Regions from separate parts of the Streptomyces sp. NPDC058289 genome, predicted to be linked through region 1. Evidence: predicted binding sites of a transcription regulator. Region 1 holds the regulator's gene; each other region holds the start of a gene.
What was found. The regulator HrcA, encoded in region 1, represses chaperone genes, less so after heat shock. The targets are predictions, from matches to a motif close to TTNGCACTCNGNNNNNCNGAGTGCNAA.
Positions count from the first base shown of each region.

Region 1 (3,274 bases):
CCAGACCCGTTCGACCAGTTCGGCGTCGTGGCGGCCCTCCACGTAGATCCGTCCCGCCCGGGCTACCCGTGCCCGGGCCCCGGGGACGACGAGGGAGCCCGAGGCCGTACGGGCCGGGGCGGCCGGCCCCCGGACCGGACGGGTCAGGGTCACCACCGCGCCGTCCAGGAGGAAACCGCGGGGCTCGAGGGGGAAGACGCGGCGCTTGCCGAAGCGGTCCTCCAGGGTGACCGTGCCCGCCTCGCAGGCCACCACCGCGCCGCAGAAGTCCGTACCCGCCACCTCGACCACCAGATCGGGATCGGCCGGCACCTCCGGCACCGGCTTGGCGCGCTTCCACTGCGGGGTCAGGTCGGGGGAGTACTCACGCATCCGGCCGAGGGTAGGAGAGCGGGCCGTCTCAGGTGTCCGACACGCCGAAACGGGCCGCCAGTGTGTCGCGTTGGGCACGGACGAAGGCCGCGTCCACCACCGCTCCGTGACCCGGCACGTACACAGCGTCGTCCCCGCCCAGGCCGAGGAGCCGGTCCAGGGCCGCCGGCCACTGCCGCGGCACCGCGTCCGGACCCGCCTGCGGCTCGCCCGATTCCTCGACCAGGTCGCCGCAGAAGACCACCTCGCGCGCACCGGGCACGAAGACGGCCAGATCGTGCCGGGTGTGCCCCGGGCCCACGTTCGCCAGCAGCACCTGCACCCCGCCCAGGTCGAGCGTCCACTCGCCCGACACCAGGTGCCGGGGGACCACCAGCAGGTCCGCGGCCTCGGCCGCCTCGACCGCCGCCAGGCCGTGCCGGACCGCGTCCGCCCGCAGCTCGTCCCGGCTCACGGAGAGCAGGGCGTCCAGCCCGACCGGACCGTAGACCTCGGCCCCCGCGAACGCCGCCCCGCCCAATACGTGGTCGAAATGTCCGTGTGTGAATGCGAGATGGGTCACGCGCCGGCCCGCCAGCCGCTCCGCTTCGGCCCGCACCAGCGCGCCTTCCCGCAGGCAGGACCCGGGGTCGATCAGAAGGGCGGAATCCTCGCCCACCACCAGTCCCACGGTGCAGTCCCACACCGGCAGGCGTCGCCGGCCGGTCCGTTCGGTGAGCCGTTCCCAGCCCGCCTCTTCCCAACGCACGTCCATGCCGCGACGCTACCTTGGCGGGCCGCCCTTGCTAGGGGTGTACCACCCCGCCGTACACTGACCGGGGGATCTCTGGCACTCGAACGCTCAGAGTGCCAACAGACCGAGCCGGTCGAAGCAACGGACGACGGAAACGATGGAGGTGTGCGCGATGCTCAGCGAACGCAGACTCGAAGTGCTGCGCGCCATCGTCCAGGACTACGTCGGGACGGAGGAGCCGGTCGGCTCCAAGGCGCTCACCGAGCGGCACCGGCTCGGCGTCTCGCCCGCCACCGTGCGCAACGACATGGCCGTGCTGGAGGACGAGGGCTACATCGCCCAGCCCCACACCAGCGCCGGCCGGATCCCCACCGACAAGGGCTACCGCCTCTTCGTCGACAAGCTGGCGGGGGTCAAACCGCTGTCGACGCCCGAGCGCCGGGCCATCCAGAACTTCCTCGACGGGGCCGTGGACCTCGACGACGTCGTCGGCCGTACGGTGCGGCTGCTCGCGCAGCTCACCCGGCAGGTCGCCGTCGTCCAGTACCCGTCGCTCACCCGGTCCACCGTCCGGCACGTCGAGCTGCTCTCGCTGGCCCCGGCCCGCCTGATGCTCGTCCTCATCACGGACACCGGCCGGGTCGAGCAGCGGCTCGTCGACTGCCAGGCCCCCTTCGGGGAGGCCTCGCTCGCGGACCTGCGGGCCCGCCTCAACAGCCGTGTCGTCGGCCGCCGGTTCACCGACGTGCCGCCGCTGGTGAAGGACCTTCCGGAATCCTTCGAGAACGAGGACCGGGTGACGGTGCGTGCCGTCCTCGACACCCTTCTCGAAACGCTGGTCGAGGAGGCGGAGGAGCGGCTGATGATCGGCGGCACCGCCAACCTCACCCGCTTCGGACACGATTTTCCCCTGACGATCAGGCCGGTGCTCGAAGCGCTGGAGGAGCAGGTCGTGCTCCTCAAGCTGCTGGGCGAGGCCAGTGAGTCGGGAATGGCCGTAAAGATCGGGCATGAGAACGCCTACGAGGGACTGAACTCCACGTCCGTCGTCTCGGTCGGCTACGGTTCGGGCGGCGAAGCAGTCGCCAAACTCGGCGTGGTCGGACCGACCCGCATGGACTACCCCGGAACGATGGGAGCGGTACGCGCAGTGGCACGTTACGTCGGACAGATCCTGGCGGAGTCGTAAGTGGCCACGGACTACTACGCCGTTCTCGGCGTGCGCCGCGACGCATCGCAGGACGAGATCAAGAAGGCATTCCGGCGGCTCGCGCGCGAGCTGCACCCGGATGTGAACCCCGATCCCAAGACGCAAGAGCGTTTCAAGGAGATCAACGCCGCCTACGAGGTCCTCTCGGACCCGCAGAAGAAGCAGGTCTTCGACCTCGGCGGCGACCCGCTGTCCTCCTCGGGCGGCGGCGGAGCCGGCGGCTTCGGAGCGGGCGGCTTCGGCAACTTCTCCGACATCATGGACGCCTTCTTCGGCCAGTCCTCGCAGCGCGGACCGCGCTCGCGGACCCGCCGCGGCCAGGACGCCATGATCCGCCTCGACCTGGAACTGGACGAGGCGGCCTTCGGCACGACCAAGGACATCCAGGTCGACACGGCCGTCGTCTGCACCACCTGCTCCGGCGAGGGCGCCGCCCCCGGCACCTCGGCGCAGACGTGTGACATGTGCCGCGGCCGCGGTGAGGTCTCGCAGGTCACCCGGTCCTTCCTGGGCCAGGTCATGACCTCGCGGCCCTGCCCGCAGTGCCAGGGCTTCGGCACCGTGGTCCCGACCCCGTGCCCCGAGTGCGCGGGCGACGGCCGGGTCCGCTCCCGCCGCAGCCTCACCGTCAAGATCCCGGCCGGCGTCGAGAACGGCACCCGGATCCAGCTCGCGGGCGAGGGCGAGGTCGGCCCCGGCGGCGGCCCCGCCGGCGACCTGTACGTGGAGATCCACGAGCTGCCGCACCCGACCTTCCAGCGCCGCGGGGACGACCTGCACTGCACGGTCACCATCCCGATGACCGCGGCGGCCCTGGGCACCAAGTGCCCGCTGGAGACGCTGGACGGCCTGGAGGAGATCGACATCCGGCCCGGCACCGGGTCCGGGCAGGCGATCCCGCTGCACGGCCGCGGCGTCACCCACCTGCGCGGCGGCGGGCGCGGCGACCTGATCGTGCA
Region 1 is NZ_JBHVYI010000121.1:11,414-14,687, reverse strand. It holds gene ACFVX6_RS36920 (DUF3097 domain-containing protein) at 1-372, opposite strand, end outside; gene ACFVX6_RS36915 (MBL fold metallo-hydrolase) at 401-1,126, opposite strand; gene hrcA (heat-inducible transcriptional repressor HrcA) at 1,278-2,294, shown strand; gene dnaJ (molecular chaperone DnaJ) at 2,295-3,274, shown strand, end outside.

Region 2 (3,274 bases), on a different contig from region 1:
GGCGTTGAAGGTGCCACGGATCTTGTTGACGACGAGGGTGGAGAGCGCCTCGCCCTCGACGTCCTCGGCGATGATCAGGAGCGGCTTGGAGGCGCCGGCCTGGATGACCTTCTCGAGCAGCGGCAGGAGGTCCTGGATGGAGGAGATCTTGCCCTGGTTGATCAGGATGTACGGGTCATCGAGGATGGCCTCCATACGCTCCTGGTCGGAGACCATGTACGGGGACAGGTAGCCCTTGTCGAAGGCCATGCCCTCGGTGAACTCGAGCTCCAGGCCGAAGGCGTTGGACTCCTCGACGGTGATGACACCGTCCTTGCCGACCTTGTCCATCGCCTCGGCGATGAGGTCACCGACCTGCTGGTCCTGCGCGGAGAGCGCGGCCACGGCGGCGATGTCGGACTTGTCCTCGATCGGACGGGCGGTCGCGAGGAGCTCGTCGGAGACGGCCTTGACCGCGGCGTCGATGCCCTTCTTCAGGGCGGCCGGGGAAGCACCCGCGGCGACGTTGCGCAGACCCTCGCGGACCAGCGCCTGCGCCAGGACGGTGGCGGTGGTGGTGCCGTCACCCGCGACGTCGTTGGTCTTGGTCGCGACCTCCTTGACGAGCTGCGCGCCAAGGTTCTCGTACGGGTCGTCGAGCTCGACCTCACGCGCGATGGTGACACCGTCGTTCGTGATGGTGGGAGCGCCGAACTTCTTGTCGATGACGACGTTGCGGCCCTTGGGACCGATCGTCACCTTGACGGTGTCGGCAAGCTTGTTGACGCCACGCTCAAGGGCGCGACGGGCGTCCTCGTCAAACTTGAGAATCTTCGGCATGGGAGCGGTTCAGCCCTCTCGTTGCTATCCCCGGCCGCTCACCGCGACCGCCTGTCAGACACGAACTACGCCCCTCGCCGCCCGGCATCAGCAGGGGTGACCAGGGGCGTAGCTCAAAGCAAAACTGGAGAAGTGATTACTTCTCGACGATCGCGAGCACGTCGCGGGCCGAGAGGACGAGGTACTCCTCGCCGTTGTACTTCACTTCGGTGCCGCCGTACTTGGAGTACAGGACGACGTCGCCGACGGTGACGTCCAGCGGGAGACGCTGGCCGTCCTCGAAGCGACCCGGACCCACGGCGAGGACGACGCCCTCCTGGGGCTTCTCCTTCGCGGTGTCCGGGATGACCAGGCCAGAGGCCGTGGTCTGCTCGGCGTCGAGCGGCTGGACCACAATGCGGTCCTCGAGCGGCTTGATGGCAACCTTGGAGCTGGTGGTCGTCACGATCTGACCTTCCGCTTCGGAGATCCGGGGTTAATTGTCTGAGGTGGCGACCGGGTCGATCCGTCGTCGCGGGTGCCGGATCCGCCTGTCGCCGTGTTGGCACTCACCAGGGGCGAGTGCCAGACGCGAGACTATTCCGGGGATTAGCACTCGGTCAAGCGGAGTGCCAGAACGCGCCGCTGGTTTCGCAGCCGGGGCCGCCTGTGTGCACCCCGGATCCCGCACCCTCGGGGCACCCCAGAGGCCCCGAAACGCGCGGCAGCGCCGCCGGGGACCAGTCCCCGAACCCCTGCGCCTCAAACGCCGGCGGGGCTGAATTTTCACCGGCGCCGGCCCGCACCGCGCGGGGTCTTTTCAGCCGTCCGGCGCTTGAGGACCGGGGTCCGGGCAGAGCCCGGGAACGGGCGAAGGGCGGGTAGGGGACCTCGCCCCGCAGGGCCGACCCAGCCGCACCCGCCCACCGGCCCCCGCACCAGGCGGCCGTGGCGGCACGCCGACACGCCACCGCCAGACGAAGTCCGGCGCAGCGGGGCGAGCTCCGCGTCAAAGAGGCCGGGTGCCCGGTATGTGAGGCTTGGGGCATGCGGATCCTGGTCGTCGAAGACGAAGTCAGCCTCGCCGATTCACTGCGGCGCGGCCTCTCCGCCGACGGCCACTGGGTCGACCTCGCCCACGACGGCCACCGCGGCCTGGATCTGGCCCTCACCGGAGGCCCGTACGACGTGGTCCTCCTCGACCTGATGCTCCCGGGCCTCTCGGGCTACGAGATCTGCACCCGGATGCGGTCCCACGACGTCGCCACCCCCGTGCTGATGCTGACCGCCAAGGACGGCGAGTACGACGAGGCCGAGGGCCTGGACTCGGGCGCGGACGACTACCTGACGAAACCGTTCTCCTTCGTCGTCCTCGCCGCCCGCCTCCGCGCGCTCACCCGCCGCACCGCCACCGCCGGCGCCGCCCGGCCCGCCGTCCTCCAGGCCGGCGACCTCGTCCTCGACACCGAGGGCCGCCGCTGCCGCCGGGGCACGCACGAGATCGAGCTGACCGCCCGTGAGCTCGGCGTCCTGGGCTGCCTGATGGAGCAGCCGGGCCGGGCCGTCGCCAAACAGGACATCCTCGACGAGGTCTGGGACAGCCCGCACGGCATCGACCCGAACATCGTCGAGGTCTACGTCTCCTCGCTCCGCCGGAAGATCGACGCCCCCTTCGGCCGCCGCTCGATCCTCACCGTGCACGGCACCGGCTACCGGATGGCCCCGGACGGTGGCTGAGCCCGGACCGGGGCCCGCGCCGGGGCCCACACCGCGCCGGCCCCGCCGCCTCGGCAGCCTCCGCGCACGCGCCGCCGCGGCCGCCGCCCTCGCGATGGCCGCCGTCCTGGCCACCGGCGGGCTGTGGCTCTACACGCTGCTGCGCGCCAACCTCATCGAGAACACCACCGGCCGCGCCGAGCTCGCCGCGCGCAAGGTGGCCGCCCAGTACGACACCGGGAGCCTCCCGATCCCGGGCCGGCTGTCCGCGCCCGAGGGCGGGGTCGACCTGGTCCTCGTACGGAACGCGGCCGGCATGGTCGTGGCCACCAGCGGGGACCTGAAGGACACCCCGGAGCTCACGGAGCTGAGCCCCGCGCCCGGCCGGGACATGCGGTCGGCCGTCCTGCCGCCCGCGCGCCCCGGCGCACAGCGGCGCGTGGTGGTCGCCGTGGACGCGCCCGGGCCGCCGGGGGCGCACGACCCGCACACCGTCTACGCCGCGACCGCGCTCGGCGACGTCGACGACGCCAACCGGGCCGTCGCGCTCGGCCTGCTGGCCGGTGCGCCCCCGCTGATCGCCTTCTCGGCGGCCCTGGCCTGGTGGGTGACGGGCCATGCGCTGCGCCCGGTCAACGCGATCCGCACCGGGCTGGCGGCGGTCACCGGGAGCGAGCTGGACCGGCGGGTCCCGGACCCGGGCGGCGCCGACGAGATCGCGCAGTTGGCCCGGACGGTCAACGCGACGCTCGACCGGCTG
Region 2 is NZ_JBHVYI010000048.1:21,138-24,411, reverse strand. It holds gene groL (chaperonin GroEL) at 1-819, opposite strand, end outside; gene groES (co-chaperone GroES) at 956-1,264, opposite strand; gene ACFVX6_RS23785 (response regulator transcription factor) at 1,846-2,535, shown strand; gene ACFVX6_RS23780 (sensor histidine kinase) at 2,528-3,274, shown strand, end outside.
Region 2: a site for HrcA is predicted at 1,408-1,434, ahead of groES (co-chaperone GroES). Genes of this name have one in related genera too.

Region 3 (3,274 bases), on a different contig from region 1:
GCCGCCGCCGGCACCGGCGCCGGCCTTCTCGGGCTTGTCAGCGATGACGGCCTCGGTGGTGAGGAAGAGGGCCGCGATCGACGCCGCGTTCTGCAGGGCAGAGCGGGTGACCTTCGCCGGGTCGATGATGCCCGACGCGATCATGTCGACGTACTCGCCGGTCGCGGCGTTCAGGCCCCAACCGATCTGCAGGTTGCGGACCTTCTCCACGACGACGCCACCCTCGAGACCACCGTTGACGGCGATCTGCTTGAGCGGGGCCTCCAGCGCGAGCTTGACGGCGTTGGCGCCGGTCGCCTCGTCGCCGGTGAGCTCGAGCTTGTCGAAGACCGAGGAGGCCTGCAGCAGGGCCACGCCGCCACCGGCGACGATGCCCTCTTCGACGGCCGCCTTCGCGTTGCGAACGGCGTCCTCGATGCGGTGCTTGCGCTCCTTGAGCTCGACCTCGGTCGCGGCGCCGGCCTTGATGACCGCAACACCGCCGGCGAGCTTCGCCAGGCGCTCCTGCAGCTTCTCGCGGTCGTAGTCCGAGTCGGAGTTCTCGATCTCGGCGCGGATCTGGTTGACGCGACCCTGGACCTGGTCGCTGTCACCGGCACCGTCGACGATGGTGGTCTCGTCCTTGGTGATGACGACCTTGCGGGCGCGGCCGAGCAGGTCGAGACCGGCGTTCTCGAGCTTGAGGCCGACCTCCTCGGAGATGACCGTGCCGCCCGTGAGGATGGCGATGTCGCCGAGCATGGCCTTGCGACGGTCACCGAAGCCCGGGGCCTTGACGGCGACGGACTTGAAGGTGCCGCGGATCTTGTTGACGACGAGGGTGGAGAGCGCCTCGCCCTCGACGTCCTCGGCGATGATCAGCAGCGGCTTGCCGGACTGCATGACCTTCTCCAGGAGCGGCAGCAGGTCCTTGACCGAGCCGATCTTGGAGTTGACGATCAGGATGTACGGGTCGTCGAGGGACGACTCCATGCGCTCCATGTCGGTGGCGAAGTACGCCGAGATGTAGCCCTTGTCGAAGCGCATGCCCTCGGTGAGCTCGAGCTCCAGGCCGAAGGTCTGCGACTCCTCGACCGTGATGACGCCTTCCTTGCCGACCTTGTCCATGGCCTCGGCGATGAGCTCGCCGATCTGGGTGTCGGCGGCGGAGATGGAGGCCGTCGAAGCGATCTGCTCCTTGGTCTCGACGTCCTTGGCCTGCGCCAGCAGGGCGGCGGAGACGGCCTCGACGGCCTTCTCGATACCGCGCTTGAGGGCCATCGGGTTCGCACCGGCGGCCACGTTGCGCAGACCCTCGCGGACGAGCGCCTGGGCGAGAACGGTGGCGGTGGTCGTACCGTCGCCGGCGACGTCGTCCGTCTTCTTGGCGACTTCCTTGACCAGCTCGGCGCCGATCTTCTCGTACGGGTCCTCGAGCTCGATCTCCTTGGCGATGGAGACACCATCGTTGGTGATCGTGGGCGCGCCCCACTTCTTCTCAAGGACGACGTTGCGACCCTTGGGGCCAAGGGTGACCTTGACGGCGTCGGCGAGCTGGTTCATCCCACGCTCGAGGCCGCGGCGGGCCTCCTCGTCGAACGCAATGATCTTGGCCATCTGAAGTGGTCCTCCCGGACAGCGGTGGATTGCTCCCGGACCGCGCCCGCGCCCGCGACGGACGGCCTGCGTGCCCGGCGGTTCCTTCCCACCGGACCCTGCGGGCCTCACCGACCCGGTCCTCGTTTAGTAGCACTCTCACCCGGAGAGTGCTAACGCCAATGATTAGCACTCGACCCCCCCGAGTGCAAGCGGCTTCGAGCAACCCGGGATGAACACCCAGACGCCGCAAGGGCTCCGGAGCCGCCACGCACGAGGGGCCCGCATCCCGTGTCCAGGATGTGGGCCCCTCGTACATATGCCGTTGTGCCGTCGTGCGCGGCCGCTGTGCGCGACCGCGTACGTGTCGGTGGTCGATCGCGGTCGGACTAGCCGGCGGCGAGCTTGACCATGTCCGCCTGCGGACCCTTCTGGCCCTGCGAGATCTCGAATTCGACCCGCTGACCTTCTTCAAGGGTGCGGTACCCGTCCATCTGGATGGCGCTGTAGTGGACGAACACATCCGCACCACCGTCGACCGCGATGAAGCCGTAGCCCTTCTCCGCGTTGAACCACTTGACGGTGCCCTGAGCCATGCCTAACTCCCCTATTACTGGCCCTTGCGCAGGACCGCACTTCGCGGTCCCGGGTCAGAACTTGCGCCGGAACGCCTCGACCGGGGCTGAATGTATCCGCACCGCTGCTGTCTGCAACAGGTCATTCCGACGAGAATTCTGGACACACCAAAAGATTGAAATAGGGTGAAAACCAGGAATATTCCAGGGCAACTCGGGCCGGACAAACGCCGCCAACGACCCATAGCGCACTTGCATGTTGACTCAATGTCAACCCTCGCGCGACCCGCTCATATGCGGCGGGCAAGAACAGCGGAGGGGACTTCCCCAACCCTACCGCGCCCAACCAAGCAGAATTCCCCCCTCCGTTTGGTAACGGAGGGGGGAATTCAGTTTCTACGAAGTGTTACGAAGCCCTACGAAGGCCCACGAAGCCCGACGAGCCTCAGCAGCCGCCCGCGACGGCGGGGATGATCGAGATGCCGGCGCCGTCCGGAGTGGACGTCTGCAGCCCGCCCTCGAAGCGCACGTCGTCGTCGTTGACGTAGACGTTGACGAAGCGGCGCAGCTTGCCCTGGTCGTCCAGGACGCGCGCGGCGATGCCGGGGTGGCTGGCCTCCAGGGACTGGATGACCTCTTCGAGGGTCGCACCCTCGGCGGCGACCTCGGCCTGGCCGCCGGTGTAGGTGCGCAGGATGGTGGGGATGCGGACGTTGACGCTCATGGCGCTACTGCCTTTCCGGTGTGCAGGGAGGGAGAGATCAGGCCAGGTTGGCGGCGCGGAACGCGTCCAGGCTGGGGCGGATGGTGGCGGTCTGGCCACCACCTTCGGCCACCGCCTCCAGGGTCTTGAGGCCGTCACCGGTGTTCAGGATCACGGTGGTCAGCGTGGGGTCGAGCTGCCCGTTCTCGACGAGCTTCTTCGTCACGCCGACGGTCACGCCGCCCGCGGTCTCGGCGAAGATGCCCTCGGTCTGCGCGAGCAGCTTGATGGCCTCGACGACCTGGGTGTCGTTGACGTCCTCGACGTACCCGCCGGTGCGGCGCGCGATGTCCAGGACGTACGGGCCGTCCGCCGGGTTGCCGATGGCCAGCGACTTGGCGATGGTGTTCGGCTTCTGCGG
Region 3 is NZ_JBHVYI010000062.1:4,203-7,476, reverse strand. It holds gene groL (chaperonin GroEL) at 1-1,596, opposite strand, end outside; gene ACFVX6_RS27655 (cold-shock protein) at 1,965-2,171, opposite strand; gene ACFVX6_RS27650 (ubiquitin-like small modifier protein 1) at 2,596-2,874, opposite strand; gene thrC (threonine synthase) at 2,912-3,274, opposite strand, start outside.
Region 3: a site for HrcA is predicted at 1,762-1,788, ahead of groL (chaperonin GroEL). Genes of this name have one in related genera too.